One region of the Streptomyces sp. NPDC050842 genome, then DNA from elsewhere that is predicted to be linked to it. Evidence: riboswitches for the same ligand, from Rfam matches in the RefSeq annotation. Region 1 holds a riboswitch; the other holds the start of a gene.
The links. A riboswitch is a leader RNA that binds a small molecule or an ion and turns the genes downstream of it on or off. The one in region 1 is predicted to bind ZMP and ZTP.

Region 1 (11,592 bases):
TGAAGCGCGAGACCTTCACCACGCACTACACCCCGCGTGACGAGGTCACGTGCAAGTCAACTTCTCGGCCCTGAAGGACCGAGCTTGTCGGCGCGGTCGGGAGGGTCGTGATGGCAAGTGGAGCGCGGCTGGCTGTCGCGTTGTCCTCTACGTCCGGAATCAGCGTGTGCTGGTTCTGGGGCGGTTGACCGCGCCCCGCTTCCACACAGCGTCGCCTCGGTGGGCGATGTTGCGGGAGCCGTTGTGGTCCGCGTGCATGACGGTCCCGCAGGACCGGCAGACGAACCGTGCTTGAGTCACCCTGTAACCCTCTGCCGGAACTCCGCTGCTGCGCGGCTCCGCTCCAGGGAGTCGATTCCTCCCGAGGTTGAAGCCCCGGGCTTCCCAGGCAGATGAACAGGTGAAGTCCTGGGACAGGGGCTGACGGAAGGGTGTCTTCCCCCACTGCCCGGGCATGACTCCGGAGCGGGGCCCGTCAGGGAGCGGACGGGTCCGGCCCGCCGGCCCCGGACGGGTCCGCCCCGACCCGCCGGAGGCACGCCTTGGTCCAGCTCAGCGATCCCTTGACCCAGCACGGCAATCCCTTCGGACCGCTCCTCGACGACGGCGTGCGCGCGGGCGTGTACCCCGGTGCCGTGTGGGCGGTGGGCGACGCACGTACCACCCTCTCGGCGGGGGCCGTCGGAGCGCTCGATCCCGCGCGGCCCGCCGGACCGATGCTCCGGGACTCGCTCTTCGACGTCGCGAGCCTGACCAAGATCCTCACGGTCTGGGCCGTGGTCGGCACCCTCGTCGACGCGGGGAAACTGGAACCGGACGCACCGCTCGGCGCGTACTGGCCGGAGGCCGCGGGGCGGCCCCTCGCCGGCGTCACGGCCCTGAACCTCCTCACCCACACCGCCGGGCTGCCGCTCCGCGCCAACCTGCGGCCCCTGTACGGCTCCGATCCGCAGGACGTCCGCGACGGGGTCCTCTCCGAGCCCCTGCGGCACCGGCCCGGGGAGGCCGTCGCGTACACGGACCGGGCGGCGCTGATCCTCGGCTACCTCGCCGAGCACCTGACGCGCAGGCCCCTGGCCCGGCTCGCCCAGGACCGGGTCTGGACACCGCTCGGCATGACGGAGACCCGCTACGGACCGCTGTCCGCCGAGACCCGGGAGCGCTGCGCGCCCACCGAGTACGACGAGGAGAGCGGCGCCCCGCTCCGGGGGACCGTGCACGACTTCTCGGCCCGGCTCCTCGGCGGCGCCTGCGGGATCGCCGGCGTCTTCACCACGGCGGGCGACATCGGCCTGTTCCTGCGCCACCTGCTCGTCCCGGCGCCCGGGACGTTCTCCGCCGACTGGACGGCGGCCTCGCTGCGCGTCCGCACCGGCGCGCTCACCCCGCCGCGCGGGCTCTTCTGGCACCCGGCGCCTGGCACGGAACCGGCGGACGACATCTGGGCGCACTTCGGGTTCACGGGGACGGGCATGTGGGTCTCGCCCGCGCGCGGGCGCTGGGCGGTCCTGCTCACGAACCGGCTGTACTTCACCCGGGACCCCGGACCGCTTGCCCGCGTCCGTGAGGTCTTCCGGACGCTCGCGTTCCCGGACCGGACCGGCCTCTGACCAGCACCTGAAACACACGTGCTTCCCCGGCCTGACTCTGCGATCCTCCTCACCGTCCGGTGATCGTCGACGGACTCGACACGTACACGGGGGCGGATCCATGGGTTTCACGCTGGAAGGGCCGGTTCTGGAGGGCGCGTTCGTGCGCCTGGAGCCGCTGGGGCATCAGCACGCAACAGGTCTCGCCGACGCGGCCGAGGAGAACCGGGACTCGTACGGGTTCACCTGGGTGCCGGGGCGGGAGGGATTCGGGGCGTACGTCGACACGCAGCTCGGCCGCGCCGCCGACGGCAGGCTCGCCCCGTACGCGCAGGTGGACGTGGCGACCGGGCGGGTGGTCGGCGCCACCTCCTTCTGGGACCCGCGATTCTGGCCGTCCGGTGAGCGCCTGTGCGCGATCGAGATCGGCTTCACGTGGCTCGCGGCCTCGGCCCAGGGCACGGGCGTGAACGCGGAGGCCAAGTACCTGCTCTTCCGGCACGCCTTCGAAAGCTGGGACGTGGCGCGAGTGGACCTCAAGACGGACGCGCGCAACGCCCGCTCGCGGGCTGCGATCGAGAAGGTGGGTGCCACGTTCGAGGGCGTCCTGCGGAACTGGTCCGTCTCGTGGGCCCCGGGCGAGGAGGGCCGCCTCCGTGACTCCGCCGTCTTCTCGATCGTGGCCGAGGAGTGGCCCGCGCGCCGGGCGGCTCTGGAGGAGCGTCTGGCGCGCGCCCGCGAGCGGCGCGCGGGGGCGGAGCGTGGGATGCGCCACCCCTCTGAAGCACCGCGCGGACCTGGGGTTACCATATGAGCGCCGCCTAGCTCGAAAGATAAACTTGTGACTGTCAATGACGACTCGTTCACCAGCTGGAAGAACCGCGAGGAGATCGCGGAGTCGATGATCCCGATCATCGGGAAGCTGCACCGGGAGCAGGACGTCACCGTCCTGGTCCACAGCCGCTCCCTGGTGAACAAGTCGGTGGTCAGCATCCTCAAGACCCACCGCTTCGCCCGGCAGATCGACGGCGAGGAGCTCTCGGTCACCGAGACGCTCCCGTTCCTCCAGACGCTCACGACGCTCGACCTGGGCCCGTCCCAGATCGACATCGGCATGCTGGCCGCCGAGTACAAGAACGACGACCGCGGTCTCTCCGTGGCGGACTTCACCGCCGAGGCCGTCGCCGGTGCGATCGGTGAGAACAAGATCGAGCGCCGCGACGGGCGTGACGTCGTCCTGTACGGCTTCGGCCGCATCGGCCGGCTCGTCGCCCGCCTCCTCATCGAGAAGGCCGGCTCCGGCAACGGTCTGCGCCTGCGCGCGATCGTCGTCCGCGGCGGCGGCGACCAGGACCTGGTGAAGCGCGCCTCGCTGCTGCGCCGCGACTCGATCCACGGCCAGTTCCAGGGCACGATCACGGTCGACGAGGCGAACAGCACGATCCTCGCCAACGGCAACACGATCAAGGTGATCTACGCCAACGACCCGTCCGAGGTCGACTACACGGCGTACGGCATCGAGAACGCGATCCTCATCGACAACACCGGCAAGTGGCGCGACCGCGAGGGTCTCTCCAAGCACCTGCGCCCGGGCATCGACAAGGTCGTCCTCACCGCGCCCGGCAAGGGCGACGTGCCGAACATCGTCCACGGTGTGAACCACGAGACGGTGAAGCCGGACGAGAAGATCCTGTCCTGCGCGTCCTGCACGACCAACGCGATCGTCCCGCCGCTGAAGGCGATGGACGACGAGTACGGTGTGCTCCGCGGCCACGTCGAGACGGTCCACTCGTTCACGAACGACCAGAACCTCCTCGACAACTACCACAAGGCCGACCGTCGCGGCCGCTCGGCGCCGCTGAACATGGTGATCACCGAGACCGGTGCCGCCTCGGCCGTCGCCAAGGCGCTGCCCGACCTCAAGGCCCCGATCACCGGCAGCTCCATCCGCGTGCCGGTGCCGGACGTCTCGATCGCCATCCTGAGCCTGCGCCTGGGCCGCGAGACCACCCGCGAAGAGGTCCTCGAGTACCTCCGCGACGTCTCGCTGCACTCGCCGCTGAAGCGTCAGATCGACTTCACCACGGCCCCCGACGCCGTCTCGATGGACTTCGTCGGCTCGCGCCACGCGTCCATCGTCGACGCCGGTGCGACCAAGGTCGACGGCGACAACGCGATCCTCTACCTCTGGTACGACAACGAGTTCGGCTACTCGTGCCAGGTCATCCGGGTCGTCCAGCACGTCTCCGGCGTGGAGTACCCGACCTTCCCGGCTCCGGCGGTCTGATCGCCCGGCACCGACAGCACGGCGGCGCGCCGCACTTCCCGTACGGGGGGTGCGGCGTTCCGCGCTTCCCGTACGGGGGGGTGCGGCGTTCCGCGTTTCCCGTACCAGGGGGTGCGGCGCGGCATTTCCGCCGGGCGGGTAGCATCGTGCCCGCCGCGACTGGCGAAGGTGGATCACCACCGGGGAGCGGCATCCGGTCCCGTCTTCCCGCGTGCGCGTCGACCGCCTGGGCGCCTGCGTCAGTGATGTCCCGCTGACCCAGGAGGTCTTGAGATGGAACTGCGCTACGGCATCAATCCCCAGCAGCTGGTGGCGACCGCCGTGCCGGTGGAGCCCGGGAGTCGGCCGGTGCGGGTGGTGAACGGCAGCCCGTCCTACGTCAATCTGCTGGACACGCTGAACAGTTGGCAGCTGGTCCGGGACGCGAGCCGCGCCCTGGGCGGCCGGCCGGCCGCCGCCTCGTTCAAGCACGTCTCGCCGGCCGGCGCGGCGGTGGCCGGGCCGGTCGACGAGGTGACCGCCGAGCTGTACGGCGTGGACCGCGACCGCGTCGGCGCGGTCACCAGCGCCTACCTGCGGGCGCGTGACGCCGATCCGAAGTCGTCCTACGGCGACTTCGCCGCCGTCTCGCACCCGGTCGACGCCGAACTCGCCGAGCTGCTGACCCGGGTGGTCTGCGACGGTGTGATCGCCCCGGGCTACGCTCCCGGCACCGTCGAGACCCTCAGCCGGAAGAAGAGCGGCCGCTTCCTGGTCGTGGAGGCCGACGCGACCTACACCCCGCCGGGCCAGGAGGCCCGGGAGGTGTTCGGCACGCGGCTGACCCAGCAGCGCGACGACGTGCCCCTCTCCCCCGCCCTCCTGGACGACGTCGTGTGCGGTGAGCTCACGGCCTCGGCCAGGGAGGACCTGCTGCTCGGACTCGCGGTGCTGCGCTACACCCAGTCCAACTCGGTCTGTTACGTACGCGGCGGGGCGACGCTCGGGATCGGCGCCGGGCAGCAGTCCCGGGTGGACTGCACCCGGCTGGCGGGCGCGAAGACCGACACGTGGTGGCTGCGCCGCCACCCCGCCGTCCGCGCGCTCGCCTTCCGGCCCGACATCCGTCGGCAGGACCGGATCAACTGGCAGATCCGGTTCGTCGAGGGCGACCTCACCCCGGACGAGCGCGCGCGCCTGTCCGGGGCCCTGTCCGTGCCCACCCCCGACCTCACCGACGTCCGGCGCACCGCGTGGCTCGCGGAGCTGACCGGGGTGGCGTTCGCCTCGGACGGCGCGCTGCCCTTCCGGGACAACGTCGATCACGCGCAGCGGCACGGCGTCACCGCCGTCGCCGAACCCGGCGGGTCGATGCGGTCCACCGACGTCGAGGACGCCTGTCGCGAGCACGGGATCACGCTCGCGCGCACCGGACTGAGGCTCTTCCACCACTGATCGGCGCGATGCCGGCCGAGGTAGCCCCTACGGGACCCAGTGGTTCCCGGAGGCCGTGATCATGACCTGGAGCTGGATGCTGGCCGAGAAGTAGCTGCTCGTGTCGACCGGGGTGGCCAGCATCTTGTTCCAGAGGGCGTCCAGCCAGGCCTGGCTGCCCGGGTCGGTCATGGCCGCCACGGCGAACGGCGCGAAGAAGGCGGCCTCGCTGCCCGCCGAGATCTGGGTGCCGTTGAGCTTGTAGCCGATGGCGATCTTGTTCGGGTCGCCGCCGGTCTTCGTCTTGATCCAGCTGTTGAGCTTCCGCGCGGCGGCGAGCGACGTGGCGTCCCCGCTGGTCACCGCGTCGTCCGCGATGCGCCACGGCGTACGACACGCGTTCCACCAGTACGCGCCGTCGTTCGGGTCCTCCAGGACCTGGCCGGGAGCGGGCTTGGGCGTGGTGTTCGTGTCGACGACGAAGTCGGGCAGCAGGCCGGTGCCGGACGCGTACGTCGACTGGAGCCGCGATATCTGGGTCTGGTGCGCGGTGCGCACGGCGTCCCAGGTCGTGTCGCCGGAGGCCGTACGGAAGGCGCGGAAGTGGTCGACCATCCAGTCCGAGGTACGGGAGATGTAGTAGTACTGGTCGCCGGAGCTGCTCCAGTCGCCGAGCTTCAGGAGCTTGGTCGTCGGGTTGAGCTCGTCCTTCTTGATGGCGGCGATGTGCTTGAGCGCGAGGTCCTTGTAGTCGTACGTGCCGGCGCTGCCCCACTGCTTGTCGGCGAGGAGCAGGCCGTAGGCCACGTCCATGTCGCCGTCGGTGGCGCCGTCACCGCCGTTGACGCTCTTGCAGGCCGCGTCCTGTTCGGCCGCGAGGAGGTTCGGGTTGATCGAGGACGGGTGGTCGATCTTCCACTTCACGAGACCGTCGAAGATCTTCTTCGCGTCGGGGTCGGCGCCGGCCATCGTCGCGGTGACGACCATGCCGTAGCCCTGCGCCTCGGCGACGTACGGGTGGTCGGCGTCCGGCGAGATGATCTGGTACCAGCCGTTGCCGCAGTTCTGCCGGACGAAGGCGGCCTTCCACTTGTTGTAGTACTCGACGACCTTCTGGTCGACGGTGGCCTGCGCGCCCGAGGGCTTCAGCGTTCCCGCGGTGTACGGCCTGAGGTGGCTGCCGAAGGGGACGGCCGGGCCGCCGGGGACGCCGCCGCCGGTCGGGGCGCCGTAGACCTCGAACTCCCAGAGGGAGTAGCCGTACGGCGTGCCGCGGGTGGTCCCGTGCATGCGGAGGTACCGGCCGGTGCCGGAGACGGTGAGGTCGTCGACGCCTCCGTCACCGGTCGTCGTCGCGTAGACGTCGGTCCAGGTCGAGCCGTCGGTCGAGGTCTGGATCCGGTACGCCTTGCCGTAGGCGGCCTCCCAGTTGAGCTTCACCCGGGAGACGGTGTGCGCCGCGCCGAGGTCGATTCTGACCCACTGCGGGTCGACGCCCTCCAGACTGGCCCAGCGGGTGCCGGTGTTGCCGTCCACGGCCTTGCCGGCCTCGAAGCCCGCGGCCTCGACGGACGAGGCCGTCACCGGCTTTCCGACGGAGACCAGGCTGTCGGCGGCGGCCGCCTGATCCTGCGCGCGCGGCTGCGCCTGGGGTTGTGCCTGTGCCTGCGGGATCGACACCAGGGGCAACGCCAGTAGTCCGGCGAGCCCGAGAAGCGAGACGCTTCGTCGACGCATGACAACTCCCTTTCCTTCGCGGCTCATTCGTTAGGAAGTTTTCCTAACCATTGAGCCGCGAGGGTAGAGAGGGTCGGGGATCCGCGCAAGACCCCCGACCCGTCACGTCCGCGCTACGGGACGAGCCGCAGGAGGCGGTTGGGCGAGCCGCTGCCCGGGCTGGTCACCTTGTTCGGGGTCGAGCCGTTCACCAGAGCGGTCGCGACCTGCGCCGGAGTGGCGGAGGTGTGCCCCGCGAGGTACACGGCGGCGGCGCCCGCGACGTGCGGGGTGGCCATCGAGGTGCCGGAGATGGTGTTGGTGGCCGTGTCGCTCGTGTGCCAGCCCGCCGTGATCGAGACGCCGGGGGCGAACAGGTCCAGCACCGAACCGTAGTTGGACCAGCTCGCCTTGGCGTCCGTGTTGCTCGTGGCGCCGACCGTGATGGCGGCGGCGACGCGGGCGGGGGACGTGGAGGAGGCGTTGACACCGGAGTTGCCGGCGGCGACGGCGTAGGTGACGCCGTCCGCGATGGAGTTCTTCACCGCATTGTCGAGGGCGGTGGAGGCACCGCCTCCGAGGGAGAGGTTGGCGACGGCCGGGGCCCCCGCCGTGTGGTGGGAGGTGACCCAGTCGACGCCCGCGATGACGCCGGCGGTGGTGCCGGAGCCCGCGTTGTCGAGGACCCGGACGGCGACGATCTTCGCGGCCTTGGCCACGCCGTACGTCGATCCCGCGATGGTCGTGGCGACGTGCGTGCCGTGTCCGTTGCCGTCCTGGGCGACGGTGTCGCCGTCGACCGCGTCGTACCCGTTGACGGCCCTGCCGGCGAGCTGGGCGTGCGAGATGCGGACGCCGGTGTCGATGACGTACGCGGTGACGCCGCCGCCCGCCGAGTCGGGGTAGGTGTACGTGCCGTTGAGCGGCAGGTTCGCCTGGTCGATGCGGTCCAGGCCCCAGGGGGCGTTGGTCTGCGTCGCGTCGGCGCGGAAGATCTGGTTCTGCTCGACGGAGGCGACGGCGGGGTCGGCGGCGAGGCGGCGGGCCTCCGTCGCGCCGAGGGTGGCCGTGTAGCCGTTGAGGGCGGAGCCGAAGGTCTTGCCGACCGTGCCGCCGTAACCGGCTATCAGGTTCCGGCCCTTGGTGGAGGCGGCCTTGAAGCCCGCGCCCTGCTTCAGGGTGACGATGTAGCTGCCGGGCACCGCGTCGGCCGAACCGGCCGCGAGGACGACGCCCTCGACGGGGGCCGCCTGGGCGGGGACGGCGGCGAAGGTGCCGAGCAGGGCGGCCGCGGTCGCGGCGGACACGGTCAGCGCGAACCGGGCCTTGGTGTGCTGCGGGAGTGCCATACGAGGGAGTCCTCCTCTTCGGCGTCGCGCCTCATGTGGGGGCGGCGCGACTGTGGGGGGCGCGTGTGGGTCACACGCACGGCCGGGAGCCGTGTGGGGCGCTCCGGATGACCAGCAGCCTGTCCGGTCTACGGGCGTAGCTCAAGGGAGTTGGGCGCTTGTCATGCATCTGCCACACTCCAGCAATCGAACTCCCGTCGAACCCACAGAAAACGCCCACCGCACCGCCCCGGGAACGCGCGTCGAACTGCCCGGCGACCCTGGACGTAATGCCCCGATTCGCCTGATACCTTCGGCTTGCCGTGACCGATCCGCGGCACGCATCCGTGCCGCCCGCTGCCCGACGGGATCAGACATGACCGGTGGACCCGAGCCCCTCAGCGCCGTCGCTCGTGCGGCGTTCGAGCGCGAACTCGCCGACCTGCGCGCCGAACGCGAAACGGTCGCCGTGACCTTGCGCGACGGCGGCGGCGATCAGGTGGGCGATCGCGCCGACCAGGCCGACGAGCTGCAACGCGTCACGCAGCTCCAGCGCCTGGACGCACGCATCACCGACATCGACGCGCGGCTGCGCGAAGGCTCCGTCGCCGGTCCGCCGAGCACCGACGAGGTCGGCGTCGGCAGTTCCGTGACCGTACGGTTCGCGGACGGCACGGAGACGACCGTCCAGATCGGCGAGGTCGCCGAGGTCCTGGACGCCACGATGGTCACCGCCGCCAGCCCGCTCGGCCGCGCGCTGCTCGGCCACCGAGCCGGCGACACCGTCTCGTACGACACCCCTGAGGGCCGCACGAGCGCGGTCGTGCTGTCGCTCGGCGACGCGGGCGACGCGGGCGACGCGGGCGACGCGGGCGAGCCGTCATAGCCGCCGGGACCGAACGGGCCCAGCAGACCGAGCGCAACGGACCGACCGGCTGATCGAGCTGGGCCGCAAACGGTACCGGCGTCGTCGGCTGGAACCTCGACTCGGAGCAGATCTCCAACCGCCTGGGCTGCACGAGCGAGGAGAGCCGCTACGTACGCGAACCCTGGTGGCGCACCTAGGTGCAAGGGGCCGCTCAGGCGAACACATCACCAGCCCCGGGCGCCGCGGCTGCCGCGGCCCTCGTCATCCGGCCGGCTCAGCCGGTGACGATGCCGGTCACCAGGTTGATGGTGGTCGCCAGGATGCTGGCGCCGAAGACGTAGGACAGCAGGCAGTGGCGGAGGACGATCGCGCGGAGCGAGGACGTCGAGACGTTCGTGTCGGAGACCTGGTAGGTCATGCCGAGGTTGAAGCTGAAGTACAGGAAGTCGCTGTACCGCGGCGGGTCGTGGGTGTTGAAGTCGATGCCGCCGCCGGGCTGCACGGCGTAGTAGACGTACGCGTAGCGGGCCGCGTACATCAGGTGGAGCGCCGCCCAGGCCATGAAGACGCCGCAGAGCGCCGTCGCGGCGGCGGCGTGGCCCAGGTCCGAGTGGCCGACCAGGAGCATCACGATGATGCCGACGAGGCCGCACACGGCGGTTCCGACGACGACGAGTTCCTCGACGGCGGGCCGGAACTCCTCCCGCCGAACGTTGCGATGGGTAGTGGCCGCGTCCATGGGCCAGAGCACGAGCCACCCCGTGACGACGAAGAGGGTCTCCGCCGTGGCGATGCCGGCGAGGAAGCCCAGGGGCGTGTTCGCGAGAGCGCCGACGACCACCCCGGTCGCCGCCCCGACGGCCGTCGCTCCGACGAGCCGTGGGACGGCGTCGACCGGTCGGCGGTTCACGGCTCAGGCCTCCAGGACGACCACGGCCTCGTCGGTATGGGCGAGGAAGGTCAGCGTCTCGTGGAAGTACAGGTGGATGTCGTCCGCGTCGTGCCCCGCGTAGCCGATCGCCACGTCCTGGCCGAGGCGCAGTTCGAAGTCTCCGCCCCGGGTGGAGAGGAGGAAGCCGCCGCGGAGGGCCGGTGCCCAGATCGGGGAGCCGTCGAGCATCCGGGTCAGGTGGGCGGCGATCGGGTAGCCGTGGTCGGAGGTCTCGCTGACCGCCCGGTACTGGTCGGCGCCGAGCAGCAGCGCGTACGGCCCGTCGACGCCGACGAGCCGCAGCGCCGTCAGGGCCCGGCTGACCGCGTCGGGGTACTCGCGAGGCTCGGCGGGCAGCCGCAGCACCGGGTTGGAGGACCGGGAGCGCAGTCCGTCGACGCCGGCGGCGCCGTATCCGTCGAAGATCGTCCGGTCCTCGACGTACGCCATCGTGCGCGCCGCGTCCTTGACGGGCTGCCAGTCGGAGTCCTTGGAGCCGCGCTCGACGTCGTCCACGGCGGCCCGGGAGACGGTGAACGGCACCCGCAGTTCCACGATCGGCCGCGCCTCGCGCAGCCGCGCCGAGACACCGGGCGCGGGCGGCGCGATGTCGGTGAGGTGGCCGACACCGACGGCGGCGAGCCCGGGGCCCGCCGGGTCGGGCACGTCGACGACGCGACGGCCGGCGACGTGGCGCCGGAAGGTGCGGCGGGCCTCCTCCTCGATCTCCGCCCAGGCCGCGGGGGTGATCGGGGCGAGTTCTCGGTGCAGGTTGTTCGTCACGTCGGGAGTCGTCATGGCGCGGGGGCTCCTTTCAGGCTGCCGATGCCCAGGGAGTCCCCGGGGCGCGCGGCGGCCGCGGACGGGGCGGCGGGGAGGTCGTCGAGCAGGTCGGCGCTCGGCACGAAGAAGAGGCCGCCGGTGACGGCGCGGGAGAAGTCGAGGATGCGGTCCGTGTTGCCCGGGGGATCCCCGAGGAACATGTTGCGCAGCATCCGCTCAGTGACGGCGGGCGTGCGGGCGTAACCGATGAAGTAGGTGCCCAGTTCGCCGCTGCCGACGCGGCCGAACGGCATGTTCTGGCGCACGATCTGCTGCTCGACACCGTCGTCGTCGACGACCGTGGTGAGCGCGACGTGCGAGTCGGCCGGCTGGACGCCGTCGGGGAGTTCGACGTTGGCCTGCTTCGTACGGCCGATGACGCGTTCCTGCTCCTCGACGGTGAGCGAGTCCCAGGCGGTCATGTCGTGCAGGTACTTCTGCACGACGACGTAGCTGCCTCCCCGGAAGTCCGGGTCCTCGTCGCCGATGTGCACCGCCTCGACGGCGGTCGCGCCCGCGGGGTTCTCGCTGCCGTCGACGAAGCCGAGCAGGTCGCGCTCGTCGAAGTAGGTGAAGCCGTGGACCTCGTCGACGACCGTGACCGCGCCGGCGAGCCGGTCCAGGATCAGCCGGGCCAG
Region 2 (11,592 bases), on a different contig from region 1:
CGCCGCTCTCGGAACAAGAGTGCGTCGAAGGGCTCGCCCCCGATCTGCCGCGCGACCGGGCCGCGCAACTGCATGCGGCAGGAGAGGGCAACCCGCTCTACTTCCTCTCTCTCCTGCACGCGTACCGCGAGGATGCCGCACGTCGCCCTACGTCCTCCTCGGCCTTCGCCGAGTTCGGCCTCGACGAACTGCCCACCGGACTCGGAGCGCTGCTGCTGAACGAGCTGGCCCCGCTGACCCCGTCGCAGCACCGGACCCTGGAGGTGATCGCCGTGCTCGGCGACCACGCCGTGTCCCCGGTGATCCGTAGGGTGACCGGTCGTACTGATGCCGAGCTCGACGATGATCTGGACACACTGGCGCGACGTGACCTCGTGCGGCCGGGCCCAGGCGGCCGCATGGTGCTGCGCCACCCGGTGGTCCGGACCCTGGTCCACGAGTCCACCGCGGTTCGGCGGCGCGTCGAGATCCATCACGTCGCCGCCGCAGAGCTGGCCCGCACCGGCGCATCGGCCGTCGAGCAGGCCCGGCACATCGAACGGTCGGTGACCACATGGGATCCGCAGGCGTACGCCGTACTGAGGCAGGCGGCTGAGCAGACCGCGTCCACGGCTCCGACGAGCTGCGCACACTGGCTCCAGGCCGCACTCGGACTGCTGCCCGACACGGCCGAATACGCCGTCGAGCGACGCGATCTGTTGCTGCGGCGCGCACGAGCACTCGGGGTCTCCGGCGGGCTGCGGGAGAGCCGCGACCTGTTGCACAATGTGATCAGCACGGCCGGTCCCGACGAGACCGGCGTCAGGACGTCGGCCGTCGTGCTGTGCGCCTTGACGGAACGGCACCTCGGAAGATATCCCGAGGCGATCGCGCTGCTGCGCCGCGAGTTGCGCCAGCCGGAGCTGTCGCCGTCCGACCGGGTGTCGATCGGCCTCGAACTTTGCTCGTCCGCACCGCACAACGCCTCCTATCCGCAGATGCGGGGCGAAGTCGCACGGACCCTCGCGGACGCGCGCGTCCTCGGCAACGAACTCGGCGAGGCGGGGGCACTGGCGGTCGCCGCGTTCGGCGAGGCCTACGAGGGCGACGTGGCTGCGGCGAGCGCGTACGCGGCGCAGGCAGCCTGCCTGCTGGACGGTCTGCCCGACGACGACCTCACGGCACTGTGCGAACCACTGGGCAGACTGGGATGGGCGGAGGCCTTCCTGGGCCGCTTCATCGATGCGGAACGCCACGCCGACCGCGGCCTCGGCATCGCCCGGCGCAGCGGGCAGATCTACCTCCTGCCGCTCCTGCTGCTGTGCAAGGCACACGTAGCGATCCAGACCTGCCGACTGCAGTCGGCCTGGGAACTGGCGGACGAGGCCGAGGACATCGCCCGCGGAATCGGCAGCGGTGAACTGCTCGCCTTCGTCCTGGCCAACAAGGCCCAGGTGCGCGTCGCGGCGTCCGCGCCCGGCGATCCGGAGGCACTGGCGGCCGCGGAGGAGGCCGTTGCGACCATGGGACCGAGCGACAACTGGCGGGCCTCCATGGCCTGGTGCATGCTCGGCTACGCGGCGCTCACCGGCGGCGACCCGCACCGCGCCCGGGACGCCCTCCTCCGGGCCGGGGGAGACGACCTGCGTGGCCTGCAACCCTCGATGCGCCCGCTCCTGTCGGAACTTCTCGTCACGGCGGCCCTCTTCACAGGGGACGTCCCGTCCGCGTCCGCATGGTCCGAGCGGGCCCGCACGGAAGCGGAGCAGCTCGGCCTGCCCGTGCAACGCGCCTCCGCGATGCGGAGCGCGGCACAACTCGCACTGCACCACGGCGACGCCGGCAGGGCGGCAACGCTGCTCTCCGAGGCAGCGGCGGAATGCGCACGGTCTGGCGCGGTGTTCTGGGAGGCGCGGTCACTGCTGCTCGCGGCCCCGGCCATGACGGCCGCCGGGTTCGGAGCGCGTGGCGCGGCCATGTGGAAGCAGGGGCACCGGCTCGCCACCCGTGGAGGCGCGGGCCTGCTGGTCGGCCTGGCGGAGATGACGCGGCCGTCCGTACCCCGCACGTCCTCCACCGCCCCGCCGTGGCTGGCCTCCCTGACGGCACGCGAGCGGGAGATCGCCGAACTGGTGGCCGAGGGCCTCACCAACCAGGCGGTCGCCACCAGGCTCTACCTCAGTCCGCGTACCGTCGAGACCCACCTCTCCCGGGTGTTCCGTAAGACCGACGTCGCCACACGTGCGGGTCTCGCCGCCCTCATGGCCCGTTCCTGACATCTTGATCGAGAATCGTCTATCAGCAGCTTTGTCGTTTCGTGCAGCCATCCCCACAACGACCGGCCGCCACCATCAGCTTGGAAAGGACTCTGCGTCTGCTGGTATGCACGGTGGAACGGCGACCGCGCTGGCCCGTGCATGGCCCGGATCTTCTCTATGAAGTGAGATATCGGAGTCAAGTGAACTCTGCAATCACCCGACTTCGGTAGCCGTTTCGAGACCAGGGCAACGGTGCCTGACCGGCCGTTTGCGCAGGTCAGGCACCGTGCTCAACTTCTTAGAAGAAGCCGAGCTTTTTGGGGGAATAGCTGACTAGTAAGTTCTTCGTCCACTGGTAGTGATCCAGCATCATCTTGTGGTTCTCGCGGCCGATGCCCGACTGCTTCGTTCCTCCAAATGCAGCGTGGGCCGGGTACGCGTGGTAGCAGTTCGTCCAGACTCGGCCTGCCTGGATCGCGCGGCCCGCGCGGTAGGCCGTGTTCGTGTCGCGGGTCCAGACGCCCGCGCCGAGGCCGTAGAGCGTGTCGTTGGCCGTGCGGATCGCGTCGTCGAAGTCGGTGAAGGACGTCACCGCCACCACCGGGCCGAAGATCTCCTCCTGGAAGATCCGCATGCGGTTGTCGCCCTCGAAGATCGTGGGCTGGACGTAATAGCCGCCCGCCAAGTCCCCGTCGTACGTGATGAGCTGGCCGCCCGTCAGGATCTTCGCGCCCTCCTGCTGGCCGATCTCCAGGTACGAGAGGATCTTCCGGAGCTGCTCGGCTGAGGCCTGGGCGCCGATCATCGTCGACGTGTCCAAGGGGTGGCCGGGGACGATCCGCTCCGTACGGGCGATCGCCGCTTCCAGGAAGTCGCTGTAGTGGCCGCGCTGGACGAGGGCGCGTGACGGGCAGGTGCAGACCTCCCCCTGGTTCAGGGCGAACATCGTGAAGCCTTCGAGGGCCTTGTCGCGGAAGTCGTCGTCCGCCGCCCACACGTCGTCGAAGAAGATGTTCGGGGACTTGCCGCCGAGTTCGAGGGTGACCGGCTTGAGGTTCGCTGAGGCGTACCCCATGATCAGGCGGCCCGTCGCCGTCTCGCCGGTGAAGGCGATCTTCGCCACCCGCGGCGAGGACGCGAGCGGTTTGCCGGCCTCCTCGCCGAAGCCGTTGACGATGTTCAGGACGCCGGGCGGCAGCAGGTCCGCGACCAGGCTCAGCCAGAAGTGCACGGAGGCCGGGGTCTGTTCGGCGGGCTTGAGGATCACCGCGTTGCCGGCGGCCAGCGCGGGCGCCAGCTTCCAGACCGCCATCAGGATAGGGAAGTTCCACGGGATGATCTGTGCGACGACGCCCAGCGGTTCGTGGAAGTGGTACGCGACGGTGTCGTCGTCGATCTCGCTCAGCGAACCCTCCTGGGCCCGCAACACCCCCGCGAAGTAGCGGAAGTGGTCGATGGCGAGCGGGATGTCGGCGGCGAGGGTCTCCCGGACGGGCTTGCCGTTGTCCCAGCTTTCCGCGACCGCGAGCGCCTCCAGGTTGCTCTCCATGCGGTCCGCGATCCGCAGCAGGACCGTCGCGCGCTCGGCCGGGGCCGTCCTGCCCCACGCCGGAGCCGCCGCGTGCGCCGCGTCGAGGGCGCGTTCCACGTCCTCGGCCGTGCCGCGGGCGACCTCGGTGAAGGCGCGGCCGTCGACCGGGCTCGGGTTCTCGAAGTAGCGGCCGCGCGCCGGGGCGACGTACTCGCCGCCGATCCAGTGGTCGTAGCGGTCCGCGTACGACATGATCGCGCCCTCGGTGCCGGGTGCGGCGTAACGGGTCATCGGCATGGCCTCCCTCGGCGCGCCGGCCGTCCCTGGCCGGCACTCATCGCCGAGTCTGCGCGGCTGTACGTTGCAACCCCGTTGCAGTGGCAGTCAGTTCCGCTTCAAGGGAGTCGAGCCTCGCCCTTACGGGCGGGAGTTGCGGCGCCGGTACCGCCGCGCACAGGGCCCGCCAGGCCACCACGTCGTCCTCGCCCCATGTGCTGTACGCCCAGTCCGCGAGGAGTCCGGGGTCGCCCCGGTCCACCAGCGCGGCCCGGAGCCGGTCCGCGAGCCGCTCGCGCAGCCGGACCACCCCCGGGGCGAGCGAGGCCGGAAGGAGCGGGCCCGCGTACTCGCCGGCCGCAGCCGAGACGGCACCGGAGGCGAGCCGCCGGTCGACCGTCGCGAAGTCCGCGTCGACGGCTCCCGCCAGCCGGTACGGGCGCGAGCGCAGCACGTCGGGCCCGAGGAGAGTGCGGAGCCGGGACAGCTCCGCCCGCAGCGTCACCGGGGTGACCGACTCGTCCTCGTACAGCAGCGTCAGGAGCTCGTCGCCGCCCACCCCTTCCGGGCGGTGTGCCAGGACCACCAGGATCTCGCTGTGCCGGCGGGACAGGCGTACGCGCCGCCCGTTCGCTGTAAGCACCGCTTCGTCGCGGCCCAGCGCGCAGAGCCTGAACCCGCCCGGCCGGGCCGGCGGACCGAGCAGGGCGAGCTGGGACTCGGCCGCCCGCGCCACCGCCTGCACGAATCCGAGGCTGTGCGGGTGCGCGAGGCGCTCCCCACCCGTGATGTCCACCGCGCCGATCACCCGGCCGGACAGCGGATCGTGCACGGGAGCGGCGGCGCACGTCCAGGCCCGCACACGCCGCCGGAAGTGCTCGTCGGTGACGACCTGTACCGGCCGGTCGACGGCGATCGCGGTCCCGGGCGCGTTCGTCCCGGCCGCCGACTCCGACCAGCGGGCCCCGGCCACGAAGTTCATCGCCCGGGCCTTGCGCAGCGTGCCCGGATGGCCTTCCACCCAGAGCATCCGCCCTGCCGCGTCGCAGACGGCCAGCAGATGCTCCCCGTCCGTCGCGTACGTCCCCATCAACTCCCGGATCACCGGCATCGCCGCCGAGAGGGGATGGCCGTCCCGGTGCCCCGCCAACGCGTCCTCGTCCAGTTCGATCCGCGCGGCTCCTTCCTGGCACACCCTGGCCCGCACGGAACGCCGCCACGAGGCGGCCACCAGCGGCCGCACCGCCGGACCGGTCGGCCTGTCAGCTGCGCCCGTCGTCCCGTCGCTCGGACCGTCGGCCCCGTCGTCCGGACCCCTCGCCCCGGTACCGGGACCTCCTGACCCGCCCATCCACGCATCGCTCAACTCGGCCTCCCCGTCGAGGTCGCCCTGCACGTCCGGCTCATCGTCGTGCGCGCGCGGGCCGCCGACAAGCGCTCCGGCACCGCGGCATATGCGCCCTGTCCGGGACCGGCCCCCGGCTCCTGGCGCGGAGCACGTAGAGTGGGCCCGGGCCGTGACTGGCGCTTGAGGTGGATCACCACCGGGGAGCGGCCCGGGCGGAGCGCACCGAGCGGTGCGACCGTGCCGATGCCGTGCGCCTGGGCGAACCACCGGTCAGACACGACGCCCAGGAGTTGCCATGTCCACCAGCACCGCCACCCTCATGGACGGCACCGCCCTCGCCCGCCGTACGGTCGAGGAGACCGCCGCGCGCGCCGCCGAGGTCACCCGCCGCACCGGTGTCACGCCGTGCCTCGCCACCGTCCTGGTCGGCGCCGACCCCGCCTCCGTGACGTACGTGAAGATGAAGCAGAACCGCTGCGCGAAGGCCGGAATCCGCTCCAAGCACGTCGAGCTGCCCGCCACCACGACGACCGAGGAGCTCGTCGCCGCGATCACCGCGCTGTCCGAGGACCCCGAGGTCCACGGCATCCTGTTCCAGCACCCGGTCGGCCCGCACATCGACGAGCGCGCCGCCTTCGAGGCCATCGCCCCGGAGAAGGACGTCGACGGCGTCACCATGGCCTCCTTCGCCGCCATGGGCTTCGGACTCCCCGGCTTCGTCTCCTGCACGCCCGGCGGCATCATGCGCCTCCTCGACGCGTACGACGTCGACCCGAGCGGCAAGCGGGCCGTGGTCGTCGGGCGCAGCGCGATCCTCGGCAAGCCGGCCGGTCTCCTCCTCCTCGGCCGCGACGCCACCGTCACCTACTGCCACTCCCGCACCAAGGACCTCTCCTCCGTCATACGGGAGGCCGACATCCTGGTGGCGGCCGTCGGCAAGCCGAACTTCATCAAGGGCGAGGACATCAAGCCCGGCGCCGTCGTCGTCGACGCCGGCTACAACCCGGGCAACATCGGCGACGTCGACTTCGCGTCCGCCGCCGAGCGCGCCTCCCTCATCACTCCGGTCCCCGGTGGCGTCGGTCCCATGACCATCGCCGTGCTGCTCGCGCAGACGGTCGAGGGCGCGGAGCGCCAGCTCGGTCTGTAGGGCACTCATGACGGGGCGTCGGCGGGACGGTGACCGGGGGAGGAGAGGTGCGTTCCGGCCATGGTCGGACAAGGCGTGGTCGGCGATGGTCACGATTCTGTACAGGCCGTGCTCAACGGCCCCGGATCACTCGCCTCATGGAGGCCGACAAGCAACCCTGGTGTCTGTGCCGCACCAGCCGACCGCCACTCCGCCGCCGGACCGCCGACCGGCTGAGTCCCCCTCAGCCGAGCCCCGTCCCACCGAGCCCCGTTCCGCCGAGCCTGGTTCCGCCGAGCCCCGTTCCGCTGAACTCCGTTCCGCCGAGTCACAGTCCACCGAGGCTCACTCCGCCGAGCGGCTCGCCGCTGTGGGGTGGCCGCGTGTCGTACGCCTCGGGGCACCCCGGCCGGGGCCGGCCGCGCGGCGCGCCCGCTGGTTCGGCGTGCCGCTCGTACCGCTGGTCCTGGCAGCCCTGGTCGTGGGCGGGTTCGTGGCCGTCGGCGGCGGAGAGGACTTCGAAGGGCCGGGAGCCGACGGGCGACCGGGCGGCGGCCCGGTGGCCGTACCGTCCCCGGTCGTCACTGCGGAGGACGGCGGCCCGACGTCTGTCCCGACGGCTGGCGCGCCGTCGTCCGGCGAACCCACGGCAGGAGCGCCGGGCGCGTCCACCACCGGCGTGCCCGCCACGGGCGGCCCCGTGGCCGACACGCCGACGCACGCGGCGCCCGAGGAGCGGCTCGCCCCGCCCGGGAAGAGTGCCGCCCCGCAGCCCTCCCGTACCGCCAGCACCGCTCCCGCGACGACCCGGCCGGCCCCTTCCACGGCCCCGACGGCGACACGTCCTCCCGCCAGGCCCGTCTCCTTCGAGGCGCTGCGCGTCGGCGACTGCTTCGACATCGACCGCGCCACGCCGGGCACCGCCGTCCGCCGCGACTGCGACACGCCGCACGACGCCGAGCTCGTCGCCCGGCCACGCCTGACCGGCACCTACGCCGACGACCAGAAGGTACGCGAGGCAGCCACGGAACTCTGCCGCGCACCCCTCCGCGCCAAGGCCGCTCTACAGCCGCTCGGCACGCGCTGGACCACCTTCGTCCAGTACCCCTACCGCACCAGCTACCTCCTCGGCTCCGACGCCGTCGCCTGCAGCCTGGCCGCCCCGTCCGCCACCGGCGGGAAGATCACCGGCCTCCTCCGGTAGCGCCGGCGGCGCCTCCCGCTCCCGTGGCGTCGGACGCGAGAGCGGCCGTGGCCGCAGCCGTGGCCAGGGCCGACGCCGGATCGCGGTCCGCCGGGCCCGCGGGGGACCAGCGGCCACCGGCCTTGCGGTACGGCCACCAGCGGCCGTCCGCTCCGAGCCGCAACTGTGCCTCCGCGCCCACCACCGTCCAGCGCGCGCCGGCCGTCCGCCGCAGCACCGGCCGCTCGTCGCCCTCCCAGGCCTCCGCGAGCCGCGCCGCCGCCCGGGCGAGGGTGTCGGCGTCGGGCGTCCACTCCTCCTCCAGTACGGCCAGGGCGGCGGCGCCGCCGAAGCGCCACGCGCGCGTGGCCGCGTCCAGATCCGCCCGCGACCTGCCCGAACCGTCGGCGAGCCGCGCCGTGATCCAGGCGGCGGACGAGCCCGCGGCGAGACGCACCGCGTCCTGAGAGGCCGTCAGCGGCGGCTCCACGAGCTCGGGCCCGCCGCTGCCCCCGAGGGCCGCGACGAGCATCCGGTGCGCGCGAGCCGCCGCGTCCGTCGCGAGGAACTCCAGTGCCGCGGGATCGACCCCCGGCTCCGGATCCGTCTCCGTGTCGAGGGAGAGCGGTTCGCCCGGCCCCGAGAGGGCCCCGGGCGGGGCGGGCAGCGGCGGCAGGATGTCCCGGGCCGCGTACGCCTCGGCCGCCGACACGCCCGGCATGCCCCCGGCTCCCTCCACCGCGGGCCCGTCCCCGGCCCCGTCCTGCCCGTCGCGCTCCGAGGGCGCCGCGGCCCGTCGTGCGCTGCGCGCCTGGAGCTGGTCGAGGAGGGTCCGCTCCCCGCGCCCCCGCATCAGCAGCAGGACGAACGGGTCCTCGTCGAGCAGCCGCGCCACCTGGTAGCAGAGCGCCGACGTGTGCGGGCAGTGGTCCCACGCCTCGCACCCGCACTCCGGCTCGAGATCGCCGATCCCCGGGAGCAGGTCGAGCCCCGTGACCGCCGCGTCCTCCACCAAGTGCGGAGGCATCTCACGGTCGAGGAGCGCCGCGATGTGCCCCGCGCTGTCCACGGCCAGATCGAGCAGCCGCTCCCACTCCTCCTCGGAGAACTCCCGCACCAGCACGTCGCTGCGGTGCGCCGTGCCGTCGCGGTCCTTGACGATCGCCGTGATCCGGCCGGGGCGCACCGACACGGCTCCGACCGCCCCCGCGCGCGCGTGCCGGCGCCCGGCCTTGAGTTGTTGGCCGTCGAGCGCCGTGTCCTCCAGCGCCTTGAGCCACGCCAGGCCCCACCAGGTCCGGGCGAACGCCGCGCCCTTCGCGGGCGGCAGCGCCTCGAACGTCCGCTCGTCGCCCCCGTGTCCCTGCCCCTGCCTGGGGCCGACCCCGTGTCCGTACCCGCTCATCGTCCGTCCCCTCGCAGTCGTACGAGCTCCGCCAGTTCCGCGTCGGTCAGTTCGGTCAGTTCCGGCGGCGTGTCCCCGCCCGTCCCGAGAACGGCGTCCGCCAGTTCCCGTTTGCGGTCGAGCATGGCGGCGATCCGGTCCTCGATCGTGCCTTCGGCGATCAGCCGGTGCACCTGTACCGGGCGGTCCTGCCCGATCCGGTACGCGCGGTCGGTGGCCTGGGCCTCCACGGCCGGGTTCCACCAGCGGTCGTAGTGCACGACGTGCTCGGCCCGGGTGAGGTTGAGCCCGGTCCCGGCGGCCTTCAGCGAGAGGAGGAAGACGGGGACGTCCCCGTCCTGGAACCGTGCCACCATCGCCTCGCGCTCGGCGACGGGCGTGCCGCCGTGCAGGAACTGCGTCCGCACGCCCCGCGCCGCGAGATGCGTCTCCAGGAGCCGGGCCATCCCCACGTACTGGGTGAAGACCAGGGTGCTCGCGCCCTCGGCGAGGATCGTGTCGAGGAGTTCGTCGAGCAGCTCCAGCTTGCCCGAGCGGCCCTCGATCCTCGGCCGGTCCTCCTTGAGGTACTGGGCGGGATGGTTGCAGATCTGCTTGAGCCCGGTCAGGAGCTTCACGACGAGCCCGCGGCGCGCCATGCCCTCGGCGACGGCGATCGACTCCAGGGTCTCGCGCACCACCGCCTCGTACAGACCGGCCTGTTCGGGTGTCAGGGAGACGGTCCGGTCGGTCTCCGTCTTCGGCGGCAGTTCGGGCGCGATGCCCGGGTCCGACTTCCGGCGGCGCAGCAGGAACGGGCGGACCAGCGCGCCGAGCCGCTCGGCGGCGGCCGGGTCCCCGCCGCCCTCGACGGCGGCGGCGAAGCGCGTACGGAAGGCCCCGAGGCTGCCGAGCAGGCCAGGGGTCGTCCAGTCGAGGATCGCCCACAGCTCGGAGAGGTTGTTCTCCACCGGGGTGCCGGACAGCGCCACGCGCGCGCGTGCCCCGATCGTCCGCAGCGCACGCGCGGTCGCCGAGTACGGGTTCTTGACGTGCTGCGCCTCGTCCGCGACGAGGAGTCCCCAGCTGCGCGCGGCGAGCCGCTCAGTGTCGAGCCGCATCGTGCCGTACGTGGTGAGGACGAAGCCGTCGTCGGCGACGCCCTCCAGGTCGCGCGCGGCGCCGTGGAAGCGGCGGACCGGCGTCCCGGGAGCGAACTTCTCGATCTCCCGCTGCCAGTTGCCCATGAGCGAGGTCGGGCAGACGACCAGCGTGGGTCCTGCGGAGGCCGAGTCGGTCTGCCGGTGCAGATGGAGCGCGATGACGGTGATCGTCTTGCCGAGGCCCATGTCGTCGGCGAGGCAGCCACCGAGGCCGAGTGAGGTCATCCGGTGGAGCCAGTCGAGCCCGCGCACCTGGTAGTCGCGCAGGGTCGCGGCGAGCGCGGCGGGCTGCGCGATCTCCGGGCGGCCGCCCTCGGGGTCGGCGAGCCGCTCCCGCAACCGCTCCAGCCAGCCGGACGCCGCCACCTCGACGGGGCGGCCGTCCACCACGGTCGTGCCGGTGAGGACGGCCGAAAGGGCCTCCACCGGAGTGAACTTGCGGTCCTGCTGAGCTCGGGCCCGGAGCACCTCGGCCGGGTCGACGAGGACCCAGCGGTCCCGCAGGCGGACGAGGGGCCGCCCCGCCTCGGCGAGCCGGTCGAGCTCGCCCCGGGTCAGCTCGTGCCCGCCCACGGCGAAGCGCCAGTTGAAGGCGAGCAGGGCGTCGGCGGAGAGGAAGGACGGGAGCGAGGCGCGGGACGGGTCGCCCGCCTCGTCCGGCGTGCCGCGGCCTTCGTCCGGCGCGGCGAGGCTGTCGTCGGGCGTGGCGCGGCCTGCGTGCGGAGCGTCGTTGACTCCGTACCGCGCGCCGCTCTGTTCGTCCTCCGCGGCCGAAGGGCCGATCACCGCGCGGGCGGTGAGCCGGTCGGCGAGTTCACGCGGCCAGTGGACCTGGACGCCGGTCGCCGCGAGGGCCCGGGCAGCCGGGCCCAAGAGCTCCGCGACCTCCTCGTCGGCGAGTTCGACGGTGTCGGGTACGGCCGCCGTGAGGAGCGGGGTCAGGGGCGGCCAGGCGCGGGAGGCGCGCCGGAGCGCGAGGAGCGCGTCCATCCGCGCCCGGGGGCCGAACGCGCCGGCCGTCGTGCCGGAACCCGCCCACACCTCCGCCGCGTCCGCGACCAGCGTCGGGTCGGCGACGCCGTGCAGCTGGAGGACCGCGCGGAAAGCGGGCGCCTCGTCGGCCTCGGCGGTGAAGCCGGGGAGTTCGAGGCGGAGCGACAGCCGGACGCCCGCGTCGTGACCCGCCGCCACGTCGGCGGCCCAGGCTCGCTGTTCGGGGATCGACTGCGGCGCTTCGGCCGCGAAGGCGGCGCCGCCGGCCGCGAGGGACGCCGCCGGGGTCCGCGGGAGCGTGTCCGCGACCGCGTCGGCGAACGCGCGGAGCAGCGCCTCGGGTTCGGG

Region 2: another riboswitch for ZMP and ZTP. It lies ahead of ACIBG6_RS06775 (bifunctional 5,10-methylenetetrahydrofolate dehydrogenase/5,10-methenyltetrahydrofolate cyclohydrolase); the one in region 1 lies ahead of ACIBG6_RS02730 (phosphoribosylaminoimidazolecarboxamide formyltransferase).

Annotation. Positions count from the first base shown of each region.
Region 1 is NZ_JBITGA010000001.1:602,375-613,966, reverse strand. It holds gene ACIBG6_RS02755 (VanW family protein) at 1-74, shown strand, start outside; gene ACIBG6_RS02750 (zinc ribbon domain-containing protein) at 160-456, opposite strand; gene ACIBG6_RS02745 (serine hydrolase domain-containing protein) at 543-1,610, shown strand; gene ACIBG6_RS02740 (GNAT family N-acetyltransferase) at 1,711-2,403, shown strand; gene ACIBG6_RS02735 (glyceraldehyde-3-phosphate dehydrogenase) at 2,431-3,876, shown strand; ZMP/ZTP riboswitch at 4,022-4,115, shown strand; gene ACIBG6_RS02730 (phosphoribosylaminoimidazolecarboxamide formyltransferase) at 4,150-5,310, shown strand; gene ACIBG6_RS02725 (glycosyl hydrolase family 8) at 5,338-7,026, opposite strand; gene ACIBG6_RS02720 (S8 family peptidase) at 7,140-8,354, opposite strand; gene ACIBG6_RS02715 (GreA/GreB family elongation factor) at 8,710-9,219, shown strand; gene ACIBG6_RS02710 (DUF1345 domain-containing protein) at 9,476-10,111, opposite strand; gene ACIBG6_RS02705 (family 1 encapsulin nanocompartment shell protein) at 10,115-10,930, opposite strand; gene ACIBG6_RS02700 (Dyp-type peroxidase) at 10,927-11,592, opposite strand, start outside.
Region 2 is NZ_JBITGA010000002.1:317,116-328,707, reverse strand. It holds gene ACIBG6_RS06790 (AAA family ATPase) at 1-2,255, shown strand, start outside; gene ACIBG6_RS06785 (aldehyde dehydrogenase family protein) at 2,536-4,059, opposite strand; gene ACIBG6_RS06780 (GAF domain-containing protein) at 4,103-5,395, opposite strand; ZMP/ZTP riboswitch at 5,552-5,659, shown strand; gene ACIBG6_RS06775 (bifunctional 5,10-methylenetetrahydrofolate dehydrogenase/5,10-methenyltetrahydrofolate cyclohydrolase) at 5,688-6,542, shown strand; gene ACIBG6_RS06770 (hypothetical protein) at 6,892-7,725, shown strand; gene ACIBG6_RS06765 (SWF or SNF family helicase) at 7,706-9,109, opposite strand; gene ACIBG6_RS06760 (DEAD/DEAH box helicase) at 9,106-11,592, opposite strand, start outside.